Regions from separate parts of the Nitrospira sp. NS4 genome, predicted to be linked through region 2. Evidence: riboswitches for the same ligand, from Rfam matches in the RefSeq annotation. Region 2 holds a riboswitch; the other holds the start of a gene.
What was found. A riboswitch is a leader RNA that binds a small molecule or an ion and turns the genes downstream of it on or off. The one in region 2 is predicted to bind fluoride.
Positions count from the first base shown of each region.

Region 1: linked by a shared signal. The riboswitch ahead of ACO9S2_RS05935 (ATP-binding cassette domain-containing protein) and the one ahead of ACO9S2_RS11015 (cation:proton antiporter) in region 2 are both predicted to bind fluoride.

Region 1 is NZ_JBMWAN010000002.1:283,575-299,736, reverse strand. Features, by position in the region: gene ACO9S2_RS05950 (four helix bundle protein) at 1-210, opposite strand, end outside; gene ACO9S2_RS05945 (glycosyltransferase family 2 protein) at 258-992, opposite strand; gene ACO9S2_RS05940 (universal stress protein) at 1,119-1,541, opposite strand; gene ACO9S2_RS05935 (ATP-binding cassette domain-containing protein) at 1,773-3,455, opposite strand; fluoride riboswitch at 3,476-3,547, opposite strand; gene ACO9S2_RS05930 (hypothetical protein) at 3,707-4,246, opposite strand; gene ACO9S2_RS05925 (hypothetical protein) at 4,618-6,081, shown strand; gene tatA (twin-arginine translocase TatA/TatE family subunit) at 6,543-6,824, shown strand; gene tatA (twin-arginine translocase TatA/TatE family subunit) at 6,932-7,231, shown strand; gene ACO9S2_RS05910 (alginate export family protein) at 7,657-9,288, shown strand; gene ACO9S2_RS05905 (hypothetical protein) at 9,713-11,539, opposite strand; gene ACO9S2_RS05900 (hypothetical protein) at 11,704-12,462, shown strand; gene ACO9S2_RS05895 (hypothetical protein) at 12,583-12,837, shown strand; gene ACO9S2_RS05890 (RecQ family ATP-dependent DNA helicase) at 12,916-14,772, shown strand; gene ACO9S2_RS05885 (four helix bundle protein) at 14,982-15,116, opposite strand; gene thrH (bifunctional phosphoserine phosphatase/homoserine phosphotransferase ThrH) at 15,287-15,907, opposite strand; gene ACO9S2_RS05875 (YkgJ family cysteine cluster protein) at 16,017-16,162, opposite strand, start outside.
Region 2 is NZ_JBMWAN010000003.1:482,478-498,639, forward strand. Features, by position in the region: gene ACO9S2_RS11005 (acyltransferase) at 1-172, opposite strand, end outside; gene ACO9S2_RS11010 (glycosyltransferase family 2 protein) at 271-2,664, opposite strand; fluoride riboswitch at 2,980-3,044, shown strand; gene ACO9S2_RS11015 (cation:proton antiporter) at 3,125-4,330, shown strand; gene ACO9S2_RS11020 (sigma 54-interacting transcriptional regulator) at 4,375-7,005, opposite strand; gene ACO9S2_RS11025 (tetratricopeptide repeat protein) at 7,015-8,274, opposite strand; gene ACO9S2_RS11030 (HIT family protein) at 8,386-8,814, opposite strand; gene ACO9S2_RS11035 (hypothetical protein) at 8,961-9,827, shown strand; gene ACO9S2_RS11040 (secondary thiamine-phosphate synthase enzyme YjbQ) at 9,829-10,251, shown strand; gene ACO9S2_RS11045 (S1C family serine protease) at 10,256-11,386, shown strand; gene ACO9S2_RS11050 (AAA family ATPase) at 11,552-13,294, shown strand; gene ACO9S2_RS11055 (proteasome accessory factor PafA2 family protein) at 13,297-14,823, shown strand; gene ACO9S2_RS11060 (ubiquitin-like protein UBact) at 14,820-15,014, shown strand; gene ACO9S2_RS11065 (proteasome subunit alpha) at 15,088-15,861, shown strand; gene ACO9S2_RS11070 (hypothetical protein) at 15,854-16,162, shown strand, end outside.

The DNA.
Region 1 (16,162 bases), on a different contig from region 2:
GATGAAGAAATATCTGACCGATTCCTTGTCGGTATCGCGCTCGTCTCCTTCGGCGAGATTGCTCGCCACGCTCACCGCACTGCGCCGGATTTGATCGCGCAGGCCGAAGTCCACGCGCGGCATATCATTATCAGATATCTTATAGATCAAGACTGCCAGATTCTTTGCTTCCTGCCAGACAGCCAGATCCTTAAATCCCTTGTGTCCCACCCCTCGCCTCTCGCCTCCCGCCCCTCGCCTTTCTTATTGCCGGCCCGTCACTGGTCACGGAGTCGATACCGCAGACAGCGCTGTTGCATCCAGCGCACGGCGATGAGGTCGTAGAGCGACTTGAAGAGGCGGTTGCCGACGCCGTATTTCGAGATGCCGTGGGCGCGGGGATAGTGGCTGACCGGGATCTCGGTCACGGTAAATCCGTGCATGAGGGCCAACGCCGGAAAGAATCGATGCATGCCGGTAAACAGTTGCAGTTTTTCGACCACGGCCCGCCGGAAGATCTTCAACGAGCAGCCGGTGTCGTGCACGCGATCCCCGGTCACGGCGTTGCGCACCTTGTTCGCGATGCGCGAGGAGAGCTTGCGCACCAGATTGTCGTTGCGTGTTTTGCGCCAGCCGCAGACGAGGTCGAATTGTTGTATGAGCGGCAGCATGCGGTCGATATCGGCCGGATCGTTCTGGAGGTCTCCGTCGAGCGTGATGACCAGGTCGCCGGTCGAATGTTTGAAGCCGGCATCGAAGGCGGACGACTGCCCATAGTTCCGGTCGAAGTGCAGTACGCGGACCATCGGATAATTGTGTTGCAGCTGGTCGAGGAGTTCGCCGCTGCCGTCGGTGCTCCCGTCGTCGATATAGACCAGCTCGAACGGGGCCTGCCGGGATTCCGCGCGGGCCGATAGCACTTTGATCACGCGCTCGGTCAGCGGTGTCAGATTGTCTCGTTCATCCTTGATGGGAATGACGACGGAGGCCCATGGACGGGATGATGAGGTCATGGTGCCTGAAGGCTCCGGAACGGATGGGCTCGGCGTGCAATCACGCGGGCATTCTAGCGGATGCACGGGAGGTGGTCAAACGCCTGCAGGAGGAGTGTTTCTCGCCGCCACTCGCGCGATAGGTCGTTACTTCACCACCAGCACGGTGCAGGGGGATAGGCGGACAAGATTTTGGGACGTGCCTCCCCAAATGCGGCCGAAGATGTTGGAGTGGCCGGTGAACCCGACGATCAGGAGATCGAAGCCGCCGTCATGGGCGAATTTCGTGATGGCTTCCACGGGGTGTCCGGGCACGACGTGGGATATGAGCGTCAGGTTCTGCGCCTGCGCAATCACTTCCGCCTCTTGCGTAACCCGGTGAAAAAAATTCCGGGCCTCCTGCCTGGCTTCGACCAGCTCGCCCATCAGCGCGCCGTAGCGGGGCAGGTGTTCCTCCACGGAGATTTCATGCAACTCGGCGCCGTCGCGTTTCGCCAGGGCCAGCGCCGTCCTGAGCGCGTTCATGGCTCCTGCGGATCCGTCATTGCCCACCAGAATTTTTCGAAACATGCTCAGACCTCCCTCAGCGCGGTGAACTCCAGGGCTGTCGGGGCGGACCGGCCGGCGACAGAATCCAGGTCGTCGGGCGCACATCCGGCGTGTTGCCGCCGGCGATCCCGACGCAGATGTCCACCAGCGCGACGGACAAGCCGATTCGAACGGAGATGAGCGAGGCTCATGGGGTCTGCCGATCCAGATTGCCACGGTTTCCCAGGTCACGCAAGCACCTCCATAAGAGAATCAGGCGACCGTCACGCGGCGCTCAACGTGGGAGGTGAACGTCGGATCGTTGGTGGCGAAGATGACCGACCAGGGTTCGTCTTTGGAGCAAAGCCGGCGCAGAATGGTGTCGCGCAGCGTGGGGATCATGTTGTGCAAGGTTCCGTCGATGATCAGGAGATGGGGCCGCGTGACAATCGCCCGGGCCAGGAGCAGGCGCAGCGTCTGGCTTAAGGTGAACTGGTCCTGGTGGCCGGTGACGTGGGTGGCCAGCCCCTCCGGGAGGCGGTCGACCTCGTCGTCGAGTTCCACGAACCGGAGCGCCCACTGGATATCATCATGGGAGATGGCGGCGCGGCCCAGCGTCAGATTGTCCTCGATCGTGCCTTCAAGCAGCGTGGGGTGGGAATCCAGCATCAGGCCGCGATACTGATGGATGGAATCGAGGCGGACTTCGACCAGGTTCATATCGTTATAGCGGACCGCCCCGCCGGAGGGCGGGAGCAGCCCGGCCAGGACTTTGGCCAGAGCGGTTTTCTGCAGGTTGGAGCGACAGAGCAGCGCGATCTTTTCTCCGGAGACGACCTCCAGATCGAGGTGTTCGAAGAGCGGCGCCGATCCCGGGTAGGCAAAGGAGAGATTACGCGCCGTGACAGTGAGGCCGTCGAGGCCGAAATGCCCGCGCGGGACGATCATCTTGTCGCCGGATTGGTCCTGCGGCAGGGCAAAGAACGCGTTCATCTCCCGGAAGGACACAAAGGCGAAGAACATATGGACCATGCGGCGGGCCAGGGTATCCATGTTCAGGAGCAGCTGCCCGGCCAGCAGTTCGGCGGCGGCGAACTGGCCGACGGTCAGTTGCCCTTGCGCGACCAGCATGCCGGCGGTGGCGATCATGCCGGTGTGGCCGGCGACCTGCCAGAGCGTCGCGGCCTTGTACTGGCGGCCTGTCAGGAGGTCGGAGCGCCGTTGCCGCACGCGCACATAGGCCTGTGTCAGGGCGTCCGTCTTCCGCATCAGAAACGGGCTGTGCCCGGCGGCGCGCAGGTGGGGCAGATTCGCGGCGATATTCTGCATCCAGTGGTAGATCTCGTAGTTGAGGCGCGACATCTCCAGGGTGATGAGGAACCCCCCGCGGCCGAAGATCGTCAGCAGAACGACAAACCCGGCCACCAGGCTGACGTTGTACAGCAGAAAATAGGGGTGGAAAAAAATCAGCATCGACATGCCGATGGTGCCGACCACGGCCACATTGAACAGGTCCGACACCATCGCGACCAGCGCGCGCGTCAGCAGGTCGGCTTCCTTGAAGCGGTGCGCATGCTGGGGCAGAAACGAATCCTCCTTGAGCCGGGGAAGCGTTTCGGTGAAGGCGATGGCGATCCTGGCATAGATGCGTTGCTGGAGCGTCTCGGCTCCGCGGGCCTGCACGACCCGGAAGGCGGCGGCCCCGGTCAAGGCGCTGCCGACGACGAGGGCCAGCGTGAAAATCATCCTTGGCTCCACGGCGAAGGAAAACGTGCTCACGAGCTCCTGCACAGCGATCGGAACACAGAGCAGAAACATACCGATGGCCACCGCATAGGAGAAGAGCAGGCCGAGCATCTTCCGCTCAAGCCGGATCAGCAGCCCCAATTCGGCGAGGATGTCGGCGACGATGTTCTTGATGTGGTATTGAGGGAAAGCGGGATCCGGTGCGGCCATCGACGACACTCCTACCATACGGGTGCGTAGGAGTTATCAGCCTGAGACGCGGGGCGCAGGCGGTTCCGGTGAACCCCATCACCGTTGGTGCTGTCGGGCTTGCTTATATACCGGGCCGCGCCGTGCGTCAATCGAAGGGTAGAGATTCGTGACGGGTGGCACGTGGCGAGGGGCTAGAGGCGAGAGGCATGGGAGTTAAGAGTCCGGTTCCGGTCTGACTGGCCCCTTGCCCATCGCCGCTGGCCTCGTGCCTATTTGATGATGGTGAAGCGCATCGTCCCGACCAGGCTCATCTCGTTGACTTCCTCCCCCGCATGGATCTCCACTTTATAGCGGCCGGGTGTCCATTCCTTCGAGGGAGGGAAGAGCTTCAGGTACCCGGTTTCATCCTCAAGCGCCATATACATGGCGTCCTCGCTGACCATGGTGCCGGGCGCAAGGCCGGGCACAGCCTCGGGGAAACAGCGGCCGAAGACCTGGAAGGCCTGGTAATGCTGGTGCAGGTGGAACACGATATAGACCGCCGGCGTTCCTGTGGGAAACTGTTCCGTCGGCTGGACGGGAACGATTTCATGCGTGCGGCGGAACCCCAACTCCTCTTCGAACCCCTCGGCCATGGTAATGGAGCGGAACATGCCGCCGGGCGGCGCATCGAAGTTGTACGGCTTGGTATCCTGGGCCTTGTTTTGAAAGTCGGGAACGGGGAGATTCTTTGTCAGCGGCAGTTCATCCGCCCAGCACGGCGAGGTGCCCAGCGAAACGGCGATGAGGACGCGGCACAGGGCGGTCATGAAAAGTTGGTACACCCCCTCACGTAGCGGAGTCAAGGGTAGTCTGAAGGGGGCGTGATGAGCTGGCTCAGATTCAATACGGAGCGATCCTCCCCTTGGTAAGGGGAGGATCGGAGGGGTAGAGAGCACCGGTGGCTGTGCGGCTTGTGAACGGCCTGGCCTGGTCGAGCGGCTGATTCCTCGACCTTCCCTGGCCCTTCCTGACGAAGGAGGGGAACGAAATGGGACTGTGCCGAAAGGGAGGGGACGCAGAGCTGAGAGCCGAACGCAGATGGTGGACAGCGATGAGACTCCCGATTGCGGCGGTTTCCAAGCGTCTGCTACAATTCCGCCCACGCAAATCGCATCACCTATCACACACGAGTTCAACCATGCTTCAAGACGCCGACGCATTGCCGCAGTTGATCGGGGATTACAAGCCGCTGGATGAGTGGCAGGCCCACATCAACACGCTGTTCTATCGCCTCAGAGGGGACAAGCTCAGGACCTATTATCAGACCTTCGCCTCCGCCGACTATCGTCTGGCGCACGCGCTCGCGGCGGATTATTTCGAGCAGGTCACGAAACGCGAGAAGGCACGAGGCCAGGGGCGTGAGGCGAGAGGTGAGAGTAAGGATGCTCCGCCCCCTAGCCCCGCATCCCTAGCTCCTCGCCTGATTGTGCTCGAACTCGGTCCCGGCAACGGCAACCTCGCCGCCTGCTTCCTCAGCCATCTGAAGACGCTGGATAAAGACGGCCTGGTCTACCCCCGCGTCCGCTATGTGCTCGTGGACTGGGAACAGTCGATTCTCGACGGCGCCTTGGCCCATCCGGACCTCGTCCCGCATCGGGATCGGGTCGAGGGGCTGCAGGGGAGCGTGGAGCACATTGCCGGGGTGGCGGACCATTCGGTCGATCGGATCATCTGCAGCGAACTCTGGAACGACCTGCCGACCAAGCTCATGGCCAGGAATGCCGGCGAGATCGAAGAGGAATATCTGCGCCCCAATCTCAGCGAAATGCTGCATGCCACGATTCAGGATTGGTCGGGTTTTGTCCGGGCGTTCGAGGCGAAGGACGTGGAGCGACTCAAGACCTTTCCGGCGTTTCTCGACGACCTGGTCTGGGAGAAGGAGTTCCGGAAGGTCGAGTGGAAGGATGTGCCCTATCGCAAGACCATCACGGAGTTTCTCAAGACCATCGACGAGCAGGTGCTCGTCCCCGTGAACCTGGGGGCCTTCGCCACATTGAAGGAGGCCAAGCGCCTGCTGGCTCCCGACGCGGTGGGGTTCAGCGCGTTCGACGCCGGGACGGCGGATCCGAAAGTGCTCAACGATCCGGACAAGCCCTGCTACGGCCAGTTCGGCGGGCAGTACAGCTTCATGATCAATTTCGCCCTGGTTGAGGCGGTCGCGAAACATCTCGGCCTGGGCAGGATCACGATCGAACCCCAGCGGGAGTTTGTCGGCCGGTCGTTGAACACCAACGTCATCACCCTCATGGATCTGCTGGCGACCCATCCTTCGGCGGGGCCGAAGCTGCAGTCCTGGGAGCAGGACCGTCTCGTGCTGAAGACCATCAAGGCGCTGAACGAGTCCTATGAAAGCCCCTACAGCCGAAAGCTCGATTTCCCCTTGCAGGACAAGATGCCGCAGGAGGAGCGGGAGACGCTGAACGGGATGCTCCTCTCGCTGAAGCGGAACGGCGTGCCGGATACGGTGGCCTATCTGACCGAAGAGGAATTGGCGACGGCCGCGCCGGATCTGGAAGGGGTCGGGTACGATCCCGATACGGTGAATGTGGCCCTTACCGCCCCGCCGAGCCCGATCGAATACCACCATTTTACCTGCAAATAGCGCGCAATCGCGCCACTCTGTCCCCCTCCTTCGTCACAGGAGGGGCCAGGGGAGGTCGAGGATTCCGGCGGCCATGACCGGCTTGCGTGTTGGTGAGCGGCGTGGCAGGTTGCGAGGCTCTACCCCACCTATCCTCCCCTTACAAAGGGGAGGACAGTTCAGTATCGGATCGCCGACAGCTTGCTGCTCAAGCGTCCCTTGCCTCTCGTCCCGCGCTATTCCCAATATTTTTCCTTGACTTGCCATTGAGTTTTCTATAGCCTTCCCCGCGATTTAGGTACTTACCCCATCTTTCGTATAGGACGCTGAATCTCAATGCAGGATGGGCAAGAAAGGGTACCGTGCAAGATTTGATGGCTTGGCCAGAGACAGTTGTCTTGCTCTTCCCGCAAAGTTGCTCGGTCCGTATGGACCAAGCGCCCGTCACCGATCACTCACCACGCTTATTATTGAGGTACTAGATGTTCGGCTCATTCGGCTGGATGGAGCTCATGCTGATTTTGATCATCGTGTTGATCATTTTCGGCGCCGGTAAATTGCCGCAGTTGGGAGAAGGGCTCGGCAAAGCGATCAAGGGATTCAAGAAGACCGTGCATGAGGCCGACGCCATCGACGTGACGCCGGGCGAGCAGGCCCCGGCCGCGCAGGCGCCGCCCACGCAGATTGCCGGACAGGCCCAGGCGCAGGCCGCGCCGCCTCCGGCCGCACCGGTGCAGCAGAGCGAGCAGACGAAGCAGGGTTAACAAGACGGAAGGATGGCACGGGGCTAGAGGCGAGAGGCTAGTGGACATGAGAGTGCGGATGCTCAGTGCCCCTGGCCCCTCGCCCCTGGCCTCTTGCCAGGACATACATGTTTGGACTCGGAGCCGGCGAAATACTGATCATTCTCGTCATTGCGTTTCTGCTCTTCGGGCCGAAGCAACTGCCGGAGGTCGGACGGCAGGTCGGGAAGGCGGTCAAAGGATTTAAGGAAACGGCGGAAGACCTGCGGAAATCGGTTGAGCCTGAGATCAACATGATTCAGCAGGAAGTGAAGATGGTCGAGCAGGACTTCCAGGCCTCCATGAAAGAAGCCGAAGAAGAGATCAACGCGGCGGGGCAGAAGCCGGAGCAGAGCCAGAAGTCGATCAACGAGTCGGGGCAGGCCTGATCGGCAGGCAAGGGGTAAGTGGCGAGAGGCGATGGGACGGTATGGGGCCTGAGTGAGAGGATCACTCAATCTCAGCCGACTTGAGCCCACTCTCCGGTTACCGGCCATGCGGGTGTTCATACCTCTAGCCCCCTGCCTCTGGCCTCGTGCCGTGAAGCCGGATGAAGAGAGAGTGTCGGTACAGGACCAGGGTGAGTGAAAAACGAGATTTTACAAGCCACAACGAAAGAAGTCGTGTAGTAGTGACGTATCGCAGCAGGGCGGCGGAAGCAGAGGACGGGAGGGATCAGGAAGGCCCTTCCGGTAGGGCACCGGGCACGACGGAATGGTGCCGTCATAGTGGGGGTAGTTGGATCGCAAGTCGACAGCCTGTCTGAGGGAGTGGAGCCACCAGGGGCTGTTATCCAATTCACAGGAGGAACGCTATGAGACGAAGCAAGGAAGCAGCAAAATGGGTGCTGGCAGCGGCCCTGATGGGATCGATGCCGATCGGCCAGGCCTTGGCCGACCCGCCAGTAGCCCCGACGGTGATCGACAAGCCGGGGCACGGTGCGCCGGTGCCGCGGAGCTTTCCGGATCTGGTTCCCTATTGGAATTTCGATCCGCCCAAGAGCCCCTTGTTTGACATCAGCAAGTTCACGCTTTCCGGCGATATGCGGGTCAGAGGGGAGTACCGTAATAACGGGTTCTTTGGGGCGAATGCGAGCGGTGCTGCGGGGCGGTCAGCAAATGACAAGACTGCAGATGCGGGTGTTCAGCAGTGGGCGCGGATCGGCTTGAACTATTCCGCGTCGCAGGACGTCGATTTCTTCACCCAGTTGCAGTATTCCAAGACCTGGGGTGGTGCAAACTCGAATGCCGTTAACGCGAACGACGCCGCGAGCCAGACGGGTGCGGTCAACGGCAGCATCCTCGGCGTCCGGCAGGCCTTCATCATGATCCGCAATCTGGGCGTTGATGGGTTGAGCCTGAAGGCTGGCCGTCAGCTCGTCGTGATGGGTAATCACCGTCTGTTCGGCCATTTCGACTGGAACAATCAGGCTTTCTCGCATGACGGTATCACCATACAGTATAACCAGCCCACCTATGAAGTCTGGGGCGGCTGGTTGCACTTGTCAGATCAGGACAGTTTTGCTTCTGGAGCCTCCTCGGGAGGAATTGGACAATCCGCGAATAATACGACCCCTTTACAGGGTGGCAGCAATAGTGCCGACCTCCTCTTTACGCGTCTGGCCTTCAAGCCGATCGCTGGGTTAGCGATCGAACCTCTCTGGGTGTTCCTGAACAACAAGACGGGTGTCGCAACAACAGGCGGTGTTACCCCTGGTGTGGGGAATGTGCTGGCTCCTCATGCCCCTGGCCAGAACCGGCACACCCTCGGTGGCCGGGTCGCCTATCGGCAGGGCATGTTTGATGGAACGTTTGAAGGCTATTGGCAGACCGGATCGATGGCTGTTGCTGGCCAGGCGAACACGTTGCACATCAATGCCACGGCCCTGGCGGTGGAAGGCGGCATCACGTTGCAGAATGTGCCGACCAACCCGCGCGTCGGCTTGGAGTTTAACTATGCTTCTGGCGATGGCGATGGGGGAGCTTGCGCACGTGGCGGTAACTGCAACGGCAACGCCAACACCTTCGAGAACCTCTATCCGACCAACCATATCGTCATGGGCTATGCCGACCGGATGGCCTGGCGGAATATGCTGGGCTTCAGCGGTAGTCTCCAGTTGAATCCGACCCAGCAGAGCCACCTCGAGGCGCGGTACTGGGTGTTCCAGAAGGCCAACAACGGTGACTGTTGGTACACCGCATCTCAGGGCTGCGCGGTTATGCCAGCAGCAAGTGGTGTTGCGACGAGCAACTCGCTCTATAAGGAACTGGACCTGATCTATACCCTGTTCTTCAAGGGCAACAAGGTGGCCTGGCAGACCGGCGGCGCCTATCTGTGGAGCGGTGGGGCAATTGATCAGACTGTGGCCGGCAGCACATCTGGAAACGGCCCGCAGTCATCAGTGAACTCCACCTGGGCCTATACCCAGTTGCAAATCAACTTCTAAGACGCAGGCAAGAGGTATGAGGCTAGGGGCGAGAGGATCTCTCGTCTCAGTCAGAACATGAAACCCCGCCGAGGGCGATCCCCTCGGCGGGGTTTTTCTTTGTCCTTCACCGCAAAGTGGCAGTTCAGGCCAAGTAAATAGATAAGGCTTCGATCTCCCCTTACCTCTCATTACGAAGGAGGGGAACCGATTGTGACGCCAGGAGATCGTGATAAAGATGGTTAAGTGCGACCGGTATTTCTCAGTCCTCCCCTTTGTAAGGGGAGGCAAGGAGGGGTAGAGTCCCTGTCGGCAGATCGCCGCACTTGCACGCATGAGCCAATCAGGATGCCGACATCTTCGACCTCCCCTCGCCCCTCCTTATGAAGGAGGGGAACGATGTGGCGGCCTGGTTAGAAAATCTCCAGAAGAAAGGCGAGGGGGGTTATCGTTGATTCACCCGGCTGAGGGGGATCGACTGCACGCCCAATGCCGGCGGCAGGGCCGGCACTGTGACGGCGCTGCCTCTGAGCGAGCGGAGCCATTCGCCGAGGGTGACGATGCCGTCGTGATCGAGGTCGGCCGGGCCGGTCAGCCCTGAGAGCAGACTGTTCTGCTGACGTGACGAGCCTGAATTTCCCGCAACCTGGATCAAGGGTCGACCGGTCTGGCCTGAGGAGCCGTCCAGATCGGCAATCCAGTTTGGTGTCACTGATTTAGGCTTGCCGTCTTTCGACAGTGCGCCGGTGGCCAGTGGCGTTTCGATGATGGAGAGAGCCAGCTTGGCGCCCAGTTTCTGCAGGCGGCTTTGGAGCCAGCGCAGCGAGATGAGCCGGGAGCGGGACGAAGCCGGGGTACCGTCGTAGGGAATGAGATAAACCTCGCCGGTCTTGGGGTCCGCCAAGGCCTGTCCGTTGAAATAGAAGAAGACGATGGAATCTTTGCCCATCTGCTTGGGGAGCCAGGAAGCCAGCGCTTCTTCGATGTCTTCCTGGGAGGCCAGCTCATCCTGCAGCAGCAGGGTATGGCTGTCCGGCACGTTGAGAGACTGGGCAATCAGGGAGATGGTTCCCTTGCTGTCGAACGAGAGGCCATCCCGCCAGCCGGCCCAGGGAGAGCGATACAGGCTCAGTCCCACGGCGACCGCGTAGCGGTTCTGACCCTGACCGATTGCTCCAGAGGACAGTGCCGACTGCCCGGCCGATGGGGCCGCTGCCGCCGGTGCGCCGATCGGGGCCATGGTTGCCACGAGAGTTTGGCTGGCCAAGGGGCCGGTTTTGGTGTCAGCGGAGGAGATCGTCACAGTCAGCTCACCCCGGGTGCCATCGAAGCGTGCCGGAAGCTGTCCCACGACCATCGCGCTGGTGGATTCTCCCGGCTGGAGCGCGGGGATGGTGACCGGTGCGGTCAGCGTGCCGGCAAAGGCCTCGGTGAGCGCTGGCGTCCCCGAGAAGGTGGCGAACGCCTGGTTTGTGGGGGCAGTGCCGGTATTGGTGACGTCGATCCGGACCCTGACTTTCTCGCTGCTTTCGAGGATGAGGTTCTGATTGTCGTCAAGCAGCGTGACCTTCACGGTCAACGGGGAGGCCTCACCCTGAGACGGGCGGTTTGTGGCTGTTTGCCGGGCTGATTCGGTCTGCCTCTGCTGCTTGGCGATCAGTTGCTCGACATAGGAGGGGAATTGCGCCGCCAGTTGTCCTGCTGCCGTTCGCAGGAGTTCGTCGAGGTCCTGGGTGGCGCATTGGCTGCTGGCGCCGAATTGCGGGGTAAAGACACTGACTGCTTCCGAATAGTTGAGAGGCGCGTCCGGCAGCGGTTGCCCCTGAGTATCGTAAAATGTGGCGACGAGGTGAATGTCGAGTTGGGCCATGTAGCGGTCGTCCGCACCGGTGCGTGTTCTGCTCGTGAATGACTTGTGGGTGAGCTTGACGGTGGCTCTCACGGGGAATATTCCCGGCTCAGCGGTCTGTCGCGCAGCGGGGGCCTCACCAAGCGAGAAGTGGGTAAAACGGGTTTGCCCCATGTCCTGAAACGCCCGGACAAGGCTGTCTCCCAAATGCCCTTTCCACATCACGATGTCGGCGCAAGCGGTATATTCGAAGAGGGCGGTTTTGACTGAGTCATCGAGGACCAGCGTCACGGAGGCCGGGATGACCTGTTGCGGAGGCGCGGGGGTAAAGAGTCTCGGGACATTGAATTGACTGCAGGCCGCCGTCATGCAGAAGACCGCGCCCAACAACAGGGCCTTCAGCGGTGAGGACGCAGTGCGCATGAACATCCCGCTAAGATACCCGATAGCCCCCCTGGATACAACGAGGATGTTGCGTCAATTCACCGACTGGCGCCATTCCCGCGTGAGGAATCTTGACTGCCCGCTGATGAGGGAGGATGATGACACACAATTCTCTTGCTGAGTCTTTCTCCTGGAGGTTGGCCATGGCGTTCCACAGATTCCTCGCGGTTGCGCTGTTGTTGATCACAGGTGTGTTGGGCGGGTGCGCTCAACACCCGCTCTCTCGCATGGACGGGTATTTGGGAAGTGCCGGTCAAGGACTGCGTGACGGCGTTGCGCTTCAAGCAGACCGGAAGGGCGGTCCGTTCAATGCCGGGCTTCTCTTGGTCAACGATACGTCGGCCCAGCGCTCGGCCCCGGCCTTATCCGAGAAGGCCACGGCCTTTCTCGATCACCAGGTCCGTGAACGAGTCGAAAGGGCCACGCCGATCCGTCTGGTTCAGGTGCTGACGGTGGGCGAGCCATCGCGGCCCCAGGACCCAGGCGCGCTTGCCGGGCTGGCCCGGGAGCGGGGCTGCACGCATGTGGTGGTGGCGCTGTTTTCCAGTGAGGAGTCGGAAGTGCCGACGTACCTCCCCGTGACGGGCGATCCCGAACAGGGTGGAGGACGACCGGGTGTGCCCGGTTATGAAGCGGTTAATTATGCGCTGGCCGAGTTGGCGCTGATCGATGCGGCGAGCGGGCAGGTGGTCGCGCGGTCTGAAGGGCGGGCCTGGGCCAGGCTCAACCGTTTGAATGTGCCCATCAACTCGAACGCCTATCCGGTGATTCACCGGTCGCAACGTGTCGCGCCGATCTATCCGCCGGAAGCCGATGCCAAGGATATTCTACGCAGCATTGCCGGCGACGAGGCGTTGGAACAGGCGGTCGCCAAGCTGCAAGAAGCCTGGTCGAAATCTTGAGTCCGGCCGGTCCTGCCGATCAGCTATTCAGGTCCGAGGCTTCCATTCCTTGACCTTGCCGGATAGACTCCATTATCGTTCGTTTGCTGAGAGAACGTCTTCTTTAACGGCGGAGGCTCTATGCGTTGGGTCCATGTGATGTTGGTTCTCCTGTTGGCGGCGGTCTGGTCATCCTGTTCCTCAACGCGCTGGGTGCATCCGACAAAAAGTGAAGACAAACTCACTGCGGACTATAATAAATGTGAGCGTGACTGGCTCAACAAAATGGCCACGAACCCGGGCATTGCGGGGATGGCCGATAATCAATCCCTCACGCGCCAGCGAATAGACCGCTGTCTGCAGAAGGAAGGTTGGCGGAAAGTCGAAGAAGAGTAGGTTCCCCTCCGGACTGAATGTCTGGGCTCTGTTTCCTAATCCTGTTCCTCAACTCCCATCTTCTGGCTATCTTTCCCTGTGGATGATCTCACCCGACAGCTTAAAAAACAGTTTGGCTTTGCGGAGTTCCGGCCCGGCCAGCAGGACGTGATTCGGGCGATGCTGGCCCGGCGTGATGCGCTGGCGGTTATGCCGACCGGCCAGGGGAAATCGCTCTGCTATCAGCTGCCGGCCACGCTGCTGCCGGGGCTCACGCTCGTGGTGTCTCCCCTCATTGCCTTGATGCAGGATCAGGTCGAGAGTCTGAAGCAGCGTCAGATTGCCGCCGCCGCCTTTCACTCCGGCCTGTCCGAGTCGGAACGGGACCGGGTGTTGCAAGCTTTACATCTGCAACGGTTGAAACTGCTGTATGTGGCGCCGGAGCGGATGCAGCATGAGGGGTTCCTGCGTATCTTGCGGTCCTGCCTCATTTCGCTGCTGGTGGTGGACGAGGCCCACTGCATCTCCCAATGGGGCCACGATTTCCGGCCCGACTATATGAAGATCGGCCGCCTGCGCCGGGAACTCAATCAGCCTCCCTGCCTGGCGCTGACCGCCACCGCCACGACGCGTGTCCAAGCGGACGTGTGCGAGCGGTTGGCGCTGCGCGACCCGCTCAAGCTCGTGACGGGATTCCGCCGGACGAATCTCGCCTTGTCGGTCCGCTCCTGCCAATCCATGCCCGACAAGCTGGGGGCCTTGCAGCGCCTGGTCCGCGACTGCGAGACGGGCACGATCCTGATCTATTGCGCGACACGCCGGACAGTGGAGGAAGTGGCGAGCTGGCTGGGGCAGTCGCAGCCGTCGGTCGGCTATTACCATGCGGGGCTGTCCGATGACGAACGGCGGCTGGTGCATGACGACTTTCGCCGCGGCGTGTTGCGCATTCTGGTGGCGACGAACGCCTTCGGCATGGGCATCGACAAACCGGATGTGCGCCTCGTGGTCCATTTCGATATTCCCGGCAGCGTGGAAGCCTATTATCAGGAGGCCGGGCGGGCCGGGCGCGACGGGCTGCCGGCCGCCTGTGTCCTGCTCTTTCACGAACGGGACCTGGCCACGCAGGAGTATTTCATTCAGCAGGCGGGGAAAGATCCGTCGAGCGCCGACCGGGCGGATCGCATGAGGACCCTGCTGCAGGACATGCTCGCCTATGTGTCGGTATCGACCTGCCGCCAGCTTGCGATTCTGGATTACTTCAGCGATGAGGAGGAGCGGGCGCTGGGCCCCTGCGGTCTCTGTGACCGGTGCGCGACCGGCCACCAGCCGGAGCGAGCGTCACTTGCGGATGACCAGGCCTGCGCGAAGGCGATTCTGGAGACGGTCTCCTGGTGCGAGGGGCGGTTCGGCGTGAGCCGCATCGTCGAAATCCTTCGAGGGAGCCGCTCGAAGGCGATGGGAGCCTACGGCGCAGAGAGCTGCCCGACCTACGGTACCTGCCGTGATCGCTCCAAAATGGCTGTGACTCGCCTGGTCAAAGACCTGATCGACTCGGGACATCTGGTGGTCGAAGGCCAGGAGTATCCGACATTGGATCTGACCCGTACCGGCAGGGAGGTGCTGAAGGGAACCGGCACGATCACGTTACCGCAGCAGGAAGAAGCAGGGCCTGCGCCGGGCGTGAGAAAGCCATCGGGCGAACGGCCCAAGGCCATGGTGCTTCTCCGTACCTCTCCCGGCGACGCCCGGCTCTATGAACGGCTGCGTCAGTTGCGGACCGCGCTGGCGGAGGAGGAAGGTGTGGCACCGTTTGTGGTGTTTCACGATAAGACCCTGCGCACCATCGCCAGCCACAAGCCGCTGACGACGGCGGCGCTGCTGGAGATTCCCGGCATCGGCGAGGTGAAAGTCGAGCGGTACGGCCGCCGGGTGCTGGAGATTGTGAAGGGGGAATAAGAAAGCTTTCAGCAGTCAGCGTTCAGCTCTCAGCTCCGGACTGGGGAGAGACTGCTCTTAATCCCAGTTGTTTCTGGCTGATTGCTGACAGCTGAATGCCGAAGTGCAGCCCGTTAGCTGTCAGCCGTCAGCTTCAGAATCAGAGCTGTCAGCATACGTTTGACATCTGTTACCTGTTTGGTCAGATGTTGGCTGGTGGATTTGTTTAACTAACACAGGTCCGTTGAAAGAATAAGATGGTATTCAAGCTCGCTGGCCGATCCGAGAGCAATTCTTAAAAACCGAGCCAGTTCGGGTTCTCCGCTTCTCCCGCAGCCTCCCGCGATATTTGCCGCTATGGACACTGCCGCGCGTCTCAGCTGACTCGTTAGGCCAAATAGTTCCTGTTTAGGACATCCGACGTGGCTCTGTAGATAGCCAGGCTTAATTCATGTGCCTTTTCCCAGACTTTGATCTTTCTGAAGTCCCGCATCAGTTTTCGGTTCCTCTTTAGCTGAAGGCTGATAGCTGACAGCTAGGGCTTCAGATTCCCTGCTTGGGCAAACCGTGCTTCCAGCTCCTTGTAGGTCTGCGTGACCGGGAAGTTCGGAAACTCTTTCGGCAGGTGATCGGGCGGCCTGAAGAAGAAACCCGCATCGGCTTCGCCGAGCATGGCGGTGTCGTTGTAGGCGTCTCCCGCCGCCATCGTGAAGAAGTTCAGCGACTTGAAGGCGGCGACGGAATGCTTCTTCTGATTCTGCATCCGCATGTGGTGGGCGAGAATTTTCCCGCTGCCGTTGATTTCAAGCTGATTGCAGAACAGCGTGGGATAGCCCAGCTGCCGCATCAGCGGCAGGGCGAATTGATAGAACGTGTCCGAGAGAATGATGACCTGACAGCGCTCGCGCAGCCAGGCGACAAACTCCGGGGCTCCCTCCAGCGGGCCCATTTTTCCGATGACGTCCTGAATGTCGGCAATGGTCAACTTGTGCTCGTCCAGAATGGCCAGCCGGCGCTTCATCAGCTTGTCGTAGTCCGGCATTTCACGCGTGGTGATTTTCAGCTCTTCGATCCCCGTCTTCAACGCGACGTTGATCCAGATTTCCGGCACGAGCACTCCTTCCAGGTCCAAACAGGCGATGACGGGCTTCTGCATTTCTATTCCTCTTTCTCTGTGTATGGTGAGTTGCCATGAGGCGAGGGGTACGAGGCGAGAGGCTAGAGGGCGGAAAGAAGAGCCCCCCATTGCCTCCGGCCCCTCGCCCCTAGCCGTTCCCTTCAGGTTTACTATGAAACGCCTGGCTCAGAAACCGCCAGACTTTGTCGAGGGCGCGGTCGAGCAGCTGCGTGCCAGGCCAGCGCGGCTGATTTTCTTGCTCGTGGCGTTCGGCCCAATCGAGCGCCGTCGCGA
Region 2 (16,162 bases):
CCCGATCCATCACGATCGTGGCGGAGAGGTGGAGCAGAATCACGGCCAGACAGGCGCCGACCCGCAGGACATCAAATCGGGCCGAGCGTGGATCCGGTCGATTCGCGTTGTCCTGCCGGGGTTCCGGCTCAAGGCTTGCCGGAGACGAAGCGTATGGCAGTGGGAGTATCATGGCCTCTCTGTGGGAGCGAATCGTTCTCGTCTGCGACAGAGGAGTCGATCAGGCCCTTATGGACGAGCCGAAGCTGTCTGCCCCTTGGCCCAATAGTGTTAGGGCTGGAATGTCGTGACGCCGGCCGTTGATGCGTCGCCTTCACTCTCGTGATTCTGCGCCAGCTTGGTCTGGCCCCGGTCGCCGGGGCCCGGCTCGCGATGTTCGATTTGGACCGGATTGCGCGGCGGGAGGGATTCACCGGATGCGAGTCCGGGAGAGACTGTCTCCAACGCCATCAAGAGGCTCCAGAGAACGTATCGGGACGGGAGCCACGCGCGCATGCGCGGGAGCACGAACCCTTTTCTCCACTCACTCACGGAGGCGAACCGGGCTGACGCCCGGCCTGTGAGTCGCGAGTAGGCCTCCAAAGGCCGGTCCGTCACGTTGCGGAGGAGTTCTGTGACACTCAGGCTGAGATCCTGCTGCATTTCGGCGAAGCCGATAAACTGGCGAATGCCGTACAGCAGGAGGCCGGCGTTGATGAGGGCAAAGGCTCCCGAGCTCCATCCCCCGTGGGAGACGTGGAAGAGTCCCATCAGTGTGCTCCCGAACAGCATGCCGAGCTGCATGGCCAGATCCAGCCCCGCCGTTCTGGTTCGTCCGGAGATCTTTGGCGTTCTCCGGAAGGGAATCTTCGTCCCGGCGATCGCCTGCCGTACAGAAGTGAGCGCGCCAGTCAGGTGCACGGGGAGCAGCAGCAAATTCAGGGCATAGAGGCGAAACAGATCCCGGAACGGCCGATACCCGATGTTCTCCAGATCTCGGGCATAGAGAGCGAAGTAGGGGAGCGCGGCTACCAGCATCCACGGAGTCATCAACTCTGATGGAAACGGGATCACAAACAGAAGGAGCACACTCAAAGGGACGAAGGCCAGCGAGGTCAAATAGTGAATCTGAAGCAGGGCTTGCGGCACGGTTCGCGCCTGCTTCGGCGTGCAGCGCAGGAAGGAGAGCAGTTTGGGCAGAATGATCAAGCCCCCGTTCGCCCACCGGGCCCGCTGGATGATCAGCGATCCGAAATCGGGCGGGGTGGCGCTATAGGCCAGCCGTTCGGGGTGGTTATGCAACGACCATCCTTTCGCCAGCAGATCGACGGTCGATTCCGTATCTTCAATGACTGTCCGGTCTTGAATGTAGCGGCGAACGAGGTGCCTTCCTTCGACGGATTCCGTGCAGATCTCTTCCAGCGCCGACTTTCTCAACAATGCATTGGCGCCGACCCAAAAGGTGGCGCCGAAGTGTGTGAAGCCCTGGTGGACCAGGTACTGAATGTCGGTGCTGGCTCCGGCGGTCCGCTCCAGCGCGCCCGGGGCGTTGGGAAAGGCGCTATAGGGAGTTTGGGCGACTGCCACCCGGGCGAATTCCGGCTGTTCCATCAGGCGGACCAGGGTGCTGGCGTAGTGAGGTTTCAATAGACTGTCCGCATCGAGCGTAATGACATAGGGCGTGTTCGGGATGAGGCGGCTGCCGGTCGGCAGGGAGGTTTCTTCCAGTGCGAGACCTGTCGGGTGCGTCATCGGGCGTACGCGTCTGCCCATCAGGCCCAGGTAGCTGTTCAAGTTCATGGCCTTGTTGGGCTCATGGGACAGGTTGCTGTATTGTTTCCGTTCGAAGACCTCGAGCTCCACCTGAAAGCGGGCGGCTAATTGGGCATAGGCGGCGTCGATCTCGTCCAGGAGCCGTTCGTCGGGGGGCAGCGCGCATTCCCTCCGCCGAGCGAACCACCGGGCTCCCGCTTCCCGGCATGCCTCGGCTGGTTGCCTGAGCACCTGCTCGACAAACCAAACATCGGTGTGTGAATCGGTCGGGGAGTCCTTGGCCAGGGTTTCGAACCACTGCGTGGCCAATCGGAAACAATCTGCGAGCCGGATACATTCGTCGGTCGCGGTCACGGCGCCCTTCGAGCGTCTGGCCAGAAATGCCGCGCGGGCATGGGTGATGCGGGTGGCCGGTTCATCGAGCAGCGTCTGTAATTCAACGGAGAGGTTTCGTGCGGCCCAGAGCGCGGCCCGGTCGGACGGGGTTGTGGGGGCAGGAGGATCGTCCAGCAGCAGCACAACCCGTTTATTCGGGTAGTCCTGGAGGGCGGCAGACAAGAGCGTTTGACGGATGACGGGGATTTCTTCCTTGTACGACGGCACCAGGACCGTGATGGCAGGGGCCTGCTGGAGACTGAATGGTGGATCAGACGGCGAGGCATCCATTTCATCGACCGGTCCCCGTTTCAGCCGTCCGAGTCGAGCCAATTCGTAGCAGAGGTTGCCATAGGCCAGGAATCCGGCGAGGGCTCCGAAGAGCATCGCTGCCAGCAGATGACCGATGTGGCCTTGATCCAGGGCCGTTTTGGCAAACGAACCGGTTGACCAGACTAGCAAGGCTGTGGCGGTTGCCGTGACAGCGAGGGAAGCCTGAGTGAAGCGTATTTCTGTGGTCCGGAAAGAGGGTGTCATAGAAAAGTCCAAGGAATAAAAAGATGGTCCAGGGAGCGTGGGGGACATGTGCAAGCCGGGTGCCGAGAAGTGCAATCAAGTTTCTTCATTAAAAGTACAAACTATCAATGACATAGCAGGACTCTGGATCGCCGATCCATTCGAGTTATAGGCAGGGGCCACCACAATGCCTCACGGCCTGTGGCGAATGTGTGAAGGGAAAGAACCGGTGTCCAGCCTCAATATCCGAGAGCAGGGAATCGGCTGGGACTTCCCGTGCAGGGATTTTCACCTCTGAATAGTCTGACTTGCTCCCGGGTATTTGGGCTATACTGTGCCTCACCAGGGGATGGAGTCCCCCGTTGAACCGCCTCGGCCAGGCTGATGACTCCTACGCTACCCTCACTGCCGTAGCCGTAGGATTATGCCAGCGTGGCGGCAACCGGTCTGTGACAACCCGGCCGAAACGGAGGACTCCCGGATGGAACCCATCTTCATCACCGCATCTCTCTGGCTCGCCCTCGCGGTCGTTTCCGCCCTCATTGCGTCTTCCCTGGGTCTCTCGATCGCGCTCGTCGAGATTTGTGTCGGCGTTGCTGCCGCCGCTGCCACGGACTGGTTCGGCCTGGGCGATGTGCTTGCCGCCAATTCCGAATGGGTGCGATTCCTTGCCGCCTCCGGTGCGGTCGTGCTGACGTTCCTGGCCGGGGCGGAACTGGACCCCGATGTGATCCGCACGAAGTTGACTGAGGTGAGCGTCGTCGGGCTGGTGGGCTTCCTGGCGCCGTTCTTGGGTTGCGCCGCCATCGCCCGTTATCTGTTGGGATGGGATGCGAATGCCAGTTGGCTCTGCGGCATCGCGCTTTCGACGACGTCCATGGCGGTCGTCTATGCCGTCATGCTGGAAACCGGCTTCAACAAGACGGAGTTCGGGAAAGGCATTCTCGGCTCCTGTTTCATCAATGACCTCGGAACAGTCATCGCTCTGGGCCTGCTCTTCGCGCCGTTCACCGATAAGACGATCGTGTTCCTTGTGGGAAGCCTTGCGGTGCTGGCGTTGTTACCGTCCATGACCGCGTGGCTGACCCGACACTACGCGCATCGGACGGCTGCGATCAGAACGAAATGGATCATGCTGATTCTGTTCGGGCTCGGCGGGCTGGCTTTGTGGTCGGGGAGCGAAGCGGTGTTGCCGGCGTACCTCGTCGGTATGGTGCTTGCGGGAGGCGCAGCGAGGGATGCGCATTGGATCCGCCGACTGCGGACGCTGACGGTGGGCTTCCTCACGCCCTTTTACTTTCTTCGCGCCGGCACACTCGTGTCTCTGCCGGCTCTGATCGCGGCTCCGTTGGTCTTCCTCATGCTGCTCATGGGCAAGGTGGCGTCCAAGATTTTCGGCCTCTATCCCTTTATCGGCCTCTTCCGGCAGGATCGCAACGAACGCTGGTACTACACGCTGCTGATGTCGACGGGACTGACATTCGGGACGATTTCTGCTCTCTATGGATTGTCCCATGGGTTGGTGACCCAGGAGCAATATTCTTTTCTCGTCGCCGCTGTGATTGCGAGCGCGGTGGTGCCGACCCTCATTGCGGGGATGGCCTTTGTCCCCAGGCACCTCCTGCCTCCAGGCGAGCATCCGGGCAAAGCCCTGCGGCATGGCGATGGCCTGAGCGACGAAGGCTAGGGCAGGTCTCTGTGAGACTCCTGCGCGGCGCCGGGGCTGACGTCTCAGATCTGATGAAAGTGCTGCCGCACCAGTGCCTCGACCGATGCGAAGTGGCGGTCGGGCAGGTTCTTAAAGCGCCGTTTGCAATCTGAAATGGCTTCGTCGGCGGTCTTGAAGGGTTCAATCACGGACAATAAGTGACTGTGGTAATCCATGAGTTTCAGTTCGACGGTTCGCAGGTGCCCCGGATCGCCCGCGATGGCGAGCGCCGCTTTGGCCAGGTCGCCGTTGGATTCAACCAGGGCTTGAAAGCAGAGGCCCTTGAGCCGTTGCGTCACGGTGCTGCGGTCCCAGCCGAGGGTTTTGGCCGTGGCTTGCATGTCGAAGCCGTGCTGCCTCAGGCAGTTCAACACCGCCGCATCGCCGGCCGGCTCGGGGAGCATCTGGCTCTGCTTCGCCCGGCCTGCGGTGAGCGCGGACCCGCTGCCGAGTCGAAGCGACTCTTTCGACAGCAGCGGCCCGTCGTTCAATGCGATGGCCTGTTCCAGGCAATGCCGGAGCTCCCGCACGTTGCCTTTCCACTCATGGTCAACTAAGGATCGTAACGCTTCGTTTGATAGTTGCGGCACCGGTTTGCCCATCTGGCCGGCGATCTCCGTCAGGAAGATGTCGGCAAGCAGCGGTACGTCGCCGGTCCGTTCGCGCAGCGGCGGGAGCCGGAACACGAGCCCGGTCAGCCGGAAATACAAATCTTCCCGAAACCAGCCTTCGGAGACGCCGCGCTGCAAGTCGCGATTGGTCGCGGCGACGATGCGGACGTCCACCGTGGTCGGCATGGTGGCCCCCACACGATAGAACGACTTTTCCTGGAGCACCCGCAGCAGCTTGCTCTGGTGGTCCAGCCGCAGGTCCCCGATTTCATCCAGGAAGATGGTCCCGTGATTGGCCAGCTCGAAGTAACCGCGCCGGTCTGCTGTGGCACCGGTGAAGCTGCCTTTGGTGTGGCCGAAGAGTTCGCTTTCGAACAGCTCCGGTGAAATGGCCGCCATGTTGACCGCGATGAAGGTCCTGCTCGTGCGAGGACTGAGCCGATGGACCGCGCGGGCAAAGAGTTCTTTCCCGGTACCCGGCTCGCCGAGCAGCAGGACGGTGAGGGGCGACTTGGCTCCTTTTTTGAGATCCCGATAGAGGCGCAGGAGTCCTGTGTCCCGGGTGACGATGCCCAGCTGGCGGCACTCGTCGCGGAGGCGATCGAGTTCCACGTCGCCTACCGCGGCCGGTTCCCTCGTGGCGGCGCGCAGACTGTGCAATTGCTGTTCGAGGCGTTCCAATTTTCCGCGCGCCTCTTCTTCCTGTGCCTGCGCCTCGGCAAGCTGGGCACGAAGGGCTTCGGCGGCTCCGGTTAACGCTTCCTGTTGGCCAGTGGATTGCGTGATGGCGGCCCGCGCGGCGGCGAGGTCTTCCTGCAGGCTTTCCGCGCGGGTCTCGCGCAGGACCAGGGCTTCACGCACGGCGGCGGCCTCCTGCTGCACGCGCAGCATGTTCTGCTCCGCCAGCATCAGCCGTTGGTGTGCAGTGAGGTGGCTCCAGATGATCGTGCCGGCCAGCACGAACGCAGCGGCGGTCAGAGGCAAGGCAAGGGGCAGCACCAGGTGGATTGCTGCGAGCGCGAGCAGCATGAGGAGGCCATAGGTTGCGATGGCTGTTCCGGCAAGGAACAGGCTGATGGTCCCCCGGAACCGGAACCGGAGCAGGAGCCAGCCAACCATGCTCGCCACGACCAGTGTCACCAACAACCGGCCGGTTGCGCCGGTCTGGCAGAGCCGATTGTCTGTCAGCAGCATGTTCAGGACATGGAGATGGATCACTTGGCTGGCGACGGTCTGCCCCGTGGGCAAGAGCCAGTTTCCCTCCGTGAGCTGGTTCGGCAGCAACACGACGACTTTCCCCCTGAACCACTCAGTGAGCCGGTCGTTCTCATGTTGCTCGATGGCGCTCCACAGGGCTGAAACCGGAACAGTCGGGAAGGAGGCGATCGTGCCATTGCCGGCATAATTGACCAGGAGCGATCCGCTGCCTGTCGGGGAAAGAGAAGGCTGTATCGGTGAGCCCTGTTTCTGAAACGCTTTGTAGAGCGCAACGCCGAAGGCCGGGGCGGCTTGGGTGTCATCGGTCGATGCCGCTGGTACCGTGCGTGCGACATGATCGGAATGGGGAGCGACCGATAAATGGCTCGCGATCGAGGCATCCGAGGCCAGCGTGGCGTCGGCGCTTTGCACGATGACGACGGGGGAGGCGGTACCGAGAGCCTCCAACAGCAGAGCATCGCTCGCCGCTCCGCCGCGCTGCGCGGGGCTGGCATGATCCAGACGATGGTCGAGGCCGATGGCCAGGGCTCCGGCTTCATGCGCGCTCGTCAGCAGGCGCGCGAGGATGGCCCGGTCCCATGGTCCTGTCCCGAACTCCGCTTCGCTGGCGGGATCGCGCGTGACGATGATGAGGGAGGGGCTGACGGGGATGGGAGCGCGGTAACTGAGCCAGACATCGTAGGCGCTCCAGTCCAGGGCCGCGAAGGTGGCCGGGGCAGCGGCCTGGAAGCCGAATGCCAGCCAAGTCGCGAACAGCCCCATGACGGAGGCTTGGAGCCGGGAGGAACCGAGAAACTGTCGCCACAGGCGTGCAGCATCGAGCATGGCTAATTGCTAACGTCCAACTATCTCGTCCAGAATCGCTGTTGTTTCCCGCTTGGGCAGGCCTTTAAGCATCGCTTTGGCTTTGCGCATATCCACTGTGACCCCGAGCCCTTTGCCGTAGATGCGCGCCAGCGCTTTCTTGGCGGGAATGAAACCGTCGGCGGCAGTCGTTTCAAAACAGGTCAGGATGCGTGTGTCGAACTGCGCGAGGCGGCTATCGAGGCCGCTCTCATAGAGGCGCGCCAGCTCCTCGTGCGCGGGTTCGCTCAGCGCAAAGGCTTCGTGAAACAGCGCGGTGACTCCGTTGGAGGATTCGCTGTTGTTGAGCAGGGCGATGCCCAATGAGTCACCCGGATCGTGTCCCGCGGCATCCGGGTAGTCGTTCCACAGTGCCTCGCGATATCGCCTGAACGCCTCGAGGGCTTCTTTCCGGCGGCGTTCAGGCTGTTCCGGCGAAAGGGCCTGGCGGCGCAGTTGCGACAGTGAGTCCGCCGCGCGCTGGTGGCCGAACTCCAGCGCCATCGTCCACCACCTGATCGCCAGCGCGGGATTCTTCTCCACCCCCTGTCCGTTGCGATAGGCATTGCCTGTGAAGAACTGCGCCTGCGGAATGCCGCCGACCGCCGCTTCCTCCATGAATCGGGCCGCCTCCTGATGCCGGTTCGTCAGCTTCAAGACCAGCGCGAGGCGATAGCGGGCGTCGGGAAAATGCGGCTGCAGCTCCAAGGCCCGCCGATAGGATTGAATCGCGGCGCTGAGGTTGCCCAGCGAGTACTGGACGCTGCCGAGGCTGTAATGGGCTTGCGTCAATGCGGGGTCGAGCAGGATGGCGTCCATCAAGGCGGCGGCCGCGGCGCGTCCATCCTGTTTGGCCATCAACGTGACGCCGAGTTGCAGATGGGCCGCGGCGCTCTCCGGCTCCAGCTTGATGGCGATCCGGCATTCGTCGAGCGCGGCATCCAGGTCGCCGATGCGGTAAAGCCCTTGGGCCAGCTTCAGCCGGTCGCCCGCATCGTCCGGCGACACACGGACTGCGCCACGCAGTTCTCCGAGCATCATGACGGCGTCCTCACGCTCCCGGGGAAGAAGTTCAGGACGCTGGTGCTCATCCTGCTGTGGTGGAGCAGGGGAAGCTTCCGGAGCCGGAGGCGGAGTCTCGATCAAGAGGGGCGGCTCGCTCTCAGGCGATTGGGCGAGGGATGAGTGGATGGGAGGCCGTGCGAGGCAGTAGAGGGACAGGAGGGCCGCAAGCACCAGTCGATGACGCATCGGAAACCTGTAACCCTCCGGATAAGTTGTCAAAATCGGGTTTTCATTATAGCACCGAATTGAGGCGGGTGGGCCCGGCGGAGGTCCCTGCCGGGAGCGGCGATGCGTGGGTCAGCGGGCCTGCTGAATGGCCTGTTGCAGGCGCTGGATCGTACTCAGGAGGTCGGGCCCTGAACGGAGCACCGGCTCATGCTGCACCCGCCACACCGGCTCGAGCGGGGCCGGGTCGGTCGCAAGGCGGGGGATGATGTGCCAGTGGATATGGGGGAGCTGATTGCCCAGCAGTTCGTAATTGATCTTCCTGGCCTCATAGACCCGGCCAAGAACTGTGGCGACCAGGTTTACTTCTTCCATCAGCTGTATCCGCTCCGTCGGCGCCAGGTGAAAGAGTTCCGTCGCATGCCGGCAAAAGACCAGCACCGTCCAGCCGGGAAAGAATTGATCGTCATGGAGATAGGCCCGTGTCAATCCGAGGTCGGCGATAAAGTGATCGGCTTTTGGCCAGGTGCCTGAACAGGCTTTGCAGGTGGAATCGTTCATGGCGGATGAATGAGGCGCAGCATAGCAAAGTTCGACCGATTGAGCGAGTGCCGCGCCGGTGCCGTCGCCTTGACACCCTGTTTCACGCGACGATATTCTGCCGGCCGGTCTTCGCGGCTCACGTGCGTGGCTGCTCGATTGTACGTATGTCAACCCATCGTTCGTCGGCACCGCTCCTGATCCCCCGCCCGCTGGTGGCGGGACTGATGCGGCTCTACGATTATCCCCACCCGAAACAGGAGGGGCGGATCATTCGCGGGTACGATCGTCCGCATGCGGTGCGGACCGCGCGGATGTGTGCGGCCGTGGCCGCGTCGTTAGGCCACGATCCGGAGCGGGTGCGTTCCTATCAGATCGCCTGTCTGTTGCACGACCTGGGACGGGCGGGGCTTGACCGAAAACTGTTTGGATCTATCTGGTCATGGGCCAGGGAGCGGGGCATTCCGACCAGGCCGCGCGAGTGGCGCGCCGTCCATGCCGATACGGCCTATGGCCGGGAAACCGAGGCGTTCCTTTCCTTGTATCGTCGCGATCTGAACGCGGCCGGGATCGAGATGGATCGGTGGGCGGCTGAGCAGGTGGAGATGCGGCTGGGCTATGCGCGACGGCTGGCGCGCCGCCTGCGGGCGGTCCGTCCCGCGATCAAGCAGATGGGGATCACGTGGGCTCCCTGGATGCAGCAGGTGATGCTTTACTACTATTACCCCGAGCGGCTGGCGTCGGCGAAGCCCTGGGTGAAACAGTTGGCGGAAATTCTGGTGGCCTGCGAACAGTTCGAGGCTTACAGCAATCAGCGGCGCGGGCGTGACTATTATGTGCGGAAGAAGGAAACGCTGGCTGATGCCTTCGCGTATCTCGACAAGCTGCAGCAGGAAGGCATTTTGAGCCGGACGGTAATGGGCGCGCTGCGTGGTCTGGCTGCTCAGGGTGCGTTTGACCGCGTCCTGGAAGAAGCGCGGGGATGCCGGCTCTCTTCTTCGGAACGCCGGTTCTTACGCCGGATGGAGCATTGAGATGGCCGTCAATACCGTCGCGTTGCGCGTGAACATGCGGGGGGACACGCAGATCGAGAACCTGACGCAGTCGGTGCGGTCCGCCCTGGCAGAGTCGGAGTTGGAGGCGGGGATCGTGACGGTGTTTGTCAAGCATACGACCGCCTCGATCATGATCATCGAAGATGAGCCGGGGATTCGCGCCGACACCAAAGCCTTCTGGGATCGGGTGGTGCCGGCTGATCCGGCGTGGCAGCACAATAGGAGAAATCCCGGCGAAGATAACGGACACAGCCACCTGCGCGGTCAGCTGCAAGGGCCGTCCGTGACCATTCCCTTCTCCGAGGGCACTCTGCATCTCGGCACCTGGCAGCAAGTCGTCGTCGTCGATTTCGATACGCGGTCCCGCACGCGCGATCTCATTATTCAAATCATGGGGGAGTAAGGCAATGACGCGGCAGTTCATGCGGAGGCTTGTTCGCATCGCGGTCGGAGCCTGTGCGCTCTCCCTCAGTCTCTCTCCCGTTGCCGCGGACTGGGGCAGGCCGCTGGGGGGCGCGTACGACGGCGCCGAAGGGCGGCCGAGGCCGGTGACGCCGCCTCCTGCCGAGTTGGGGCCGGATGAACGGGCGACCATGGCCGTCTTCGAGCGGGCAACCAAGTCGGTGGTCTTCATCGCCAACACGGCGATTCAGCGCGACTTCTGGTCCTTCGATATCATGGAGGTCCCGCAGGGGTCCGGTTCCGGCTTTGTCTGGAACAAGCAGGGCCACATCGTCACCAACTTTCACGTCATTTACGGAGCGGACTCGATCAAGGTGACCTTGGCCGACAGGAGCGAGCATCAGGCCAAAGTCGTCGGCGCCGATCCTGACCATGATCTGGCGGTCTTGCAGATTCAGGTTCCTGAGGGTGTCCTGGAGCCGCTGGCGGTGGGGACGTCGCATGACTTGCGGGTGGGGCAGAAGGTCCTGGCCATCGGAAATCCGTTCGGGCTGGACCATACATTGACGACCGGTGTCGTGAGCGCATTAGGTCGAACCATCAAGTCGATGTCGAACCGGACGATCGAAGGGGTCGTGCAAACCGATGCGGCCATCAATCCCGGCAATTCGGGCGGGCCGTTGCTGGACAGCAGCGGGCGGTTGATCGGCGTCAACACCCAGATCGTGAGTCCGAGCGGCGCCCATGCCGGTATCGGGTTTGCCGTGCCCGTCGATACCGTCAACCGGATTGTTCCCGAGTTGATCAAGCACGGCAAGCTGATCCGTCCCGGGCTGGGCGTGTCGCTGGTCCCCGATGCCATGGCCAAGCGCTGGGGTATCAAGGGGGTGATCATCGGGAAAGTGGCCCGCGGAGGGCCGGCCGATGCGGCCGGGCTCAAGGGAGCGCGGCAGACCTCAAGCGGTCGGATCGAACTTGGCGATATCATCGTGGCGGTCGCCGGCAAACCGGTGGCGACGATCGATGATCTGATGGATGTCATGGAAGCCCGCAAAGTCGGCGAGCAGGTGACGGTCGACATTCTGCGCGGGAACAAACGACAATCAGTGTCGGTCACGCTCCAAGCCGTCAATTAGCAGACTGCTGAAAAAGTCCGCCAGCAGGTTCTGTGCGAGCACTCTTTCAGTGGTCGGAACACACTCGTTCCTCCGTCCTAATAGTCTCCAATCTCCGCCATTTCACTGGTGGCGTCTCGCTCGGACATGTTGTTATGATGACGCCTGATTCGTTGGGAGGAACACATGAGCGACCATCGAGCGGACGACAAGGGGCCGGGAGGCCCTTCGGATACAGGGGCGGGGAAGCGGCCGGCTGCGACGACGGCAGACCCGCTGGAATTAATTGAGCAGTGCCTGGCGTCGTTTCCTGACAACGATCCCCGCCAGCAGATCCTCTACAAGCTCCGCCATTCCGTCATGCTGAATGCCGCCAGCCAGCAGCAGCGGGAGGCCGAATACAAAAAGATCAGCGAGGTGGTGGGGAAGTTGACGGCGCCGGCCAACCGGATCGGCACGTTGCTCGACCTCCCCGGCGAGGGATTGGCCCGGATCGTGGTGGGCGGCGCGGAGTATTACGCGAACGTCGACCCTCGGGTGCCGGCGGATGTGCTGAAGATCGGCACGCAGATCCTGGTCAATGAAGCCTATGCGGTCATCAAGACGCTGGGCTACGACCGGAGCGGGCCGGTGCTCAAGCTGGCCGAGGCCTTGCCGGACGGGCGGTTGCGTTTCGAACAGGACATGGGCCGGCAGTCCATGATTCTGCAACGGTCGAGCGACCTCGCGGGGGTGGACCTCAAGGCCGGCGATGAATTGCGGATCGATCCGGGGCATCGGATCGCCATCGAAAAGCTGGAAGACCGGAAAGGCAAGACCCACGTCCTGGATGAAGTGCCGACGGTCACATGGGAACAGATCGGCGGTCAGCAGGAGGCGATCAGCGCGATTCGCAAGGCGATCGAATATCCCCTGCTGCACGCGGAGACCTTCCAGCAATTCAAGTTCACGCAGCCTAAAGGGTTTCTGCTCTACGGTCCTCCCGGCTGCGGCAAGACCCTCATCGGTCAGGCGGCGGCGGCGAGCTTGTCGAAACTCGTCAGCGAATCGATGCCTGATGGCGGGAAGGGCGAGAAGCAGGTTCCCATCACCGGCGGCGCGTTTCTCCACATCAAGGGGCCTGAGATCTTGAACATGTGGCTCGGGGAATCCGAGCGGATGGTGCGTGACTTGTTTGCCAAAGCGCGAGCCAGGCGGCGGGAAGGGGCCTTGCCCTTCATTTTCATCGATGAGGCGGAATCGATTCTGGGGACGAGACGGGCGATGCGCTCGTTCAACATCTCCAACACGCTCGTGCCGATGTTCTGTTCGGAGATGGACGGGATCGAATCGTTGCGCGACGTGGTGATTATCCTGGCCTCGAATCGTCCGGACCTGATCGACCCGGCGGTTCTGCGTCCCGGTCGCATCGACCGCAAGATCAAGGTCAGCCGGCCGAATCGCGAATCGGCTGCGGAAATTTTGAAAGTGTATCTCAGAGAAGACCTGCCGCTGGATGCTGCCTGTGTCGCGGGGCGCGGCGGGGAGCCAGCGAAGGCGTTTCAGTCGCTCATCGGTGACGTGATCGACACGATCTTCAAGCGGACCGATGAAAACCGGGTGCTCTCGATCCGGCTCCGCAACGGACAGAGCAAGGTGCTGTATCGCGGCGATCTCGTCAGCGGCGCGATTCTTTCCTCCATCGTGCAGCGCGCGAAGGAGAAAGCGATCGACCGGACGATTCAGGCCGGGAAGCCTGCCGGCCTTGTTCCAAAAGATTTGCTGGATGCCGTGTCGGAAGAGTTCCGCGAAGGCGAGATGTTGCCGCCGGACGATGCGGCGGAAGAATGGTTGAAGCTGCTCGACCATCATCCGGACCAAGTGGTCGGCGTATCGTCGTTCCGTCATGGGCGGCAGACCGAGGAACGGTTGATCAATCAGATTATCTAGCGATGCGTTTGTTCGGCATTGAAACAGAGTACGGCATCACGCGCGAGGATCTCGACGTGGTGGATCCGGTCGTCGAGTCGATGGAACTGGTGCGGGCATACCTGACCGCCTCCTTCGAGCGGCGGTGGGACTACAGTGGCGAAGATCCGCATGAGGATTCGCGCGGGTTCCGGGTGTCCGGACTCCAGCAGGACAAGGAAGAGGACGAGTTTGCCAAGGTGGATGCCCACCGGCCCTTTTCGTTTCACGAGATGAAGAGCGACCTGGTGCTGCCCAATGGCGCCCGGTTCTACAACGACCATACGCACCCGGAATATTCCACGCCCGAGTGCCGGACCTTGCGCGATCTGCTGGCCCACGACCGGGCCGGCGAGCGGGTGGTACAACGCGCCGCCGAGCGCAGGAACCGGACGCTGGGCGGCCCGCATGTGCAGGTCTACAAGAACAACTCCGACTTCCATGGCCACAGCTATGGCTGTCACGACAACTATCTGGTCCCGCGCGCGGTTCCGTTTCCCGCGTTGGTGGAGGGGATGATCCCGTTCCTCATCAGCCGCCAGGTGATTACGGGGGCCGGCAAAGTCGGGGTGGAGGCGCAGGAAAGCGGCTTTGTGCCGGGATCGTATCAGCTCTCGCAACGATCCGACTTTATGGAAACGGATTTGAGCGTCGACACGATGCATAACCGGCCGATCCTGAATACGCGGGACGAGCCCCACGCCGATCCCAAGAAATACCGCCGGCTCCATTTGATCATCGGCGATGCGAATATGTGTGAATATGCCACTGCCTTGAAGGTGGGGACGACGCAGTTGGTCCTGGAGTTGATTGCTCTCAACCGCGCGCCGAAGATCGAGATCGACCAGCCGGTCGTGGCCGTGAAGCACATTTCGCGCGACAACGATCTCAAAGCGGCGGTGCGTCAGAAGAACGGCAAGACGCTGACGGGCGTGGAGATTCAGGAACAATACTGCGCGGCGGCGGAGACGCAGTTTGCCGGCTCAGATCCGGACACGGATTGGATCCTGCGCGAATGGCGGCAGACGCTGAGTTTGCTGACGACAGACCGCACAAAATTGGTGGGGCGCTTGGATTGGGTCACGAAGCTGTGGCTGTTGGACACATTCATGCGCGAGGAACGCATCGGGTGGGATGACCCCTGGTTGGCCAGTCTGGATCTTGAATATCACAATGTGAATGCCGAGCGCGGGCTCTATCTGGGGCTGGAAGCGGAAGGCAAAGCCTGGCGGATGACAACCGAGGCCGACATTGAACAGGCCTTGTCGGCCGGCCCCAGCGATACCCGCGGGGGGGTACGCGGATTGTGCGTGCGGCGGTTTCCCGACCAGATTAAGTCGATGCAATGGGAGCGCATTCAGTTTTCCGGCGGGTTGATGCCCAAGACGTTGGAGATGGGCGATCTGTTTGATCCCGAGGATGTGAAGGCCTGTGCGGCAGTGCTGGAGACGGCGACGTCTCCCGCCGATGCGATGACAGCCTGGAATCGACGAAAGGATGCACGATCATGACATACACGAGCATGCCGGAACGACGCGAAGGGCCCGGCGATCCGATGCCGAAAGCACCGAGCCCGTCGGACGAAGGCAGCGGACCCAAGCGGCCGGACACCGGTTCGCCGGACAAAGACAGTTTGATGAAACGGATGAAGAAGGTCGATCCGAAACAGGCCGAGCGGTATCGGCAAAGAACCGGGGAATAGGCACGAGGCAATAGGCTGGAGGCGAGGGGAAGGGGCAGGTGGGGCTCCTCGTGCCCCTAGCCTGGAGGTTTGAATGGGGATGCAAGGTGACTTCTATCAGTTGTTACGGGAGCAGGGGTACACACTCGGCAATCCGGCTCTGGTCGGAAACGGGCAGGAACTGACGAGCGCGACGACGATTCTGGCTTTCAAGTATCGCGACGGGGTGCTGGTCGCGGGCGATCGGCGGGCCACGGCCGGAAACATGGTGATGTATGACCGGACGGACAAGGTCTTGGAGATCGATCGCCATAGTGTGATGGCCATCGCCGGAGTGCCAGCCACCGCCTATGAAATGGTGCGGGTGCTGGAGCACTCCTTCAAATACTACCGGCGTACGCAACTTCAGGAATTGAGCTTCGAGGGCAAGCTGCGCGCGGTGTCCAAGCTCTTAAAGGAGAACGTGGCCGCGGCGTTGGCCGGCACGGGCGCGGTGGTGCCGGTGTTTGCCGGATACGATTTTGAACAGGGTACGGCGAAGATTTATTTTTACGACATTCTGGGAGCCGAGTTTGAAGGGGTCGAATATGCGGTATCCGGCTCAGGCTCTCCGACGATCAGGGGCATTCTCCATTACGTCAATACCTGGGGAGAACGTCCGCTCGTGGCATTGAACGAAGAAGAAGCCACGATTCAGGCGTTGCGACTGCTGACGAGTGCCGCCGAGTTTGATTCGGCGACCGGCGGGGTGAACCGCGAGTCCAACCTCTATCCGATAATCAAATTGATCACGCAGGATGGAGTGCGCGTGGTGCCGGATGACCGGCTGAAACCGCTCTTCGAGTCCAAGGTGGTGCGCCATGTATGAAGAACCGTATCGGTGGGTCGAAGCAGTCGGTAATCGCCGCACTTATCTCGATGAGCAGTTCAAGCAGGGCAGCCCGGTCGTGGCGATGGTCTACGAAGCCGGTATTCTGCTGACGACCGTCAGCAAGGGGACGTCCAAGCTCTACGAGATTTACGACCGGATCGCGCTGGCGGGCATGGGGCATCCGGCGGATCTGGAAAAGCTGCGGTTCAACCTGCTGGAGATGGCGCATGTCGAAGGCTTCAACCGCTCTCCGTCAGATGTGACCGGATCGCGCCTGGTGAAGTACGGTATCGCGCCG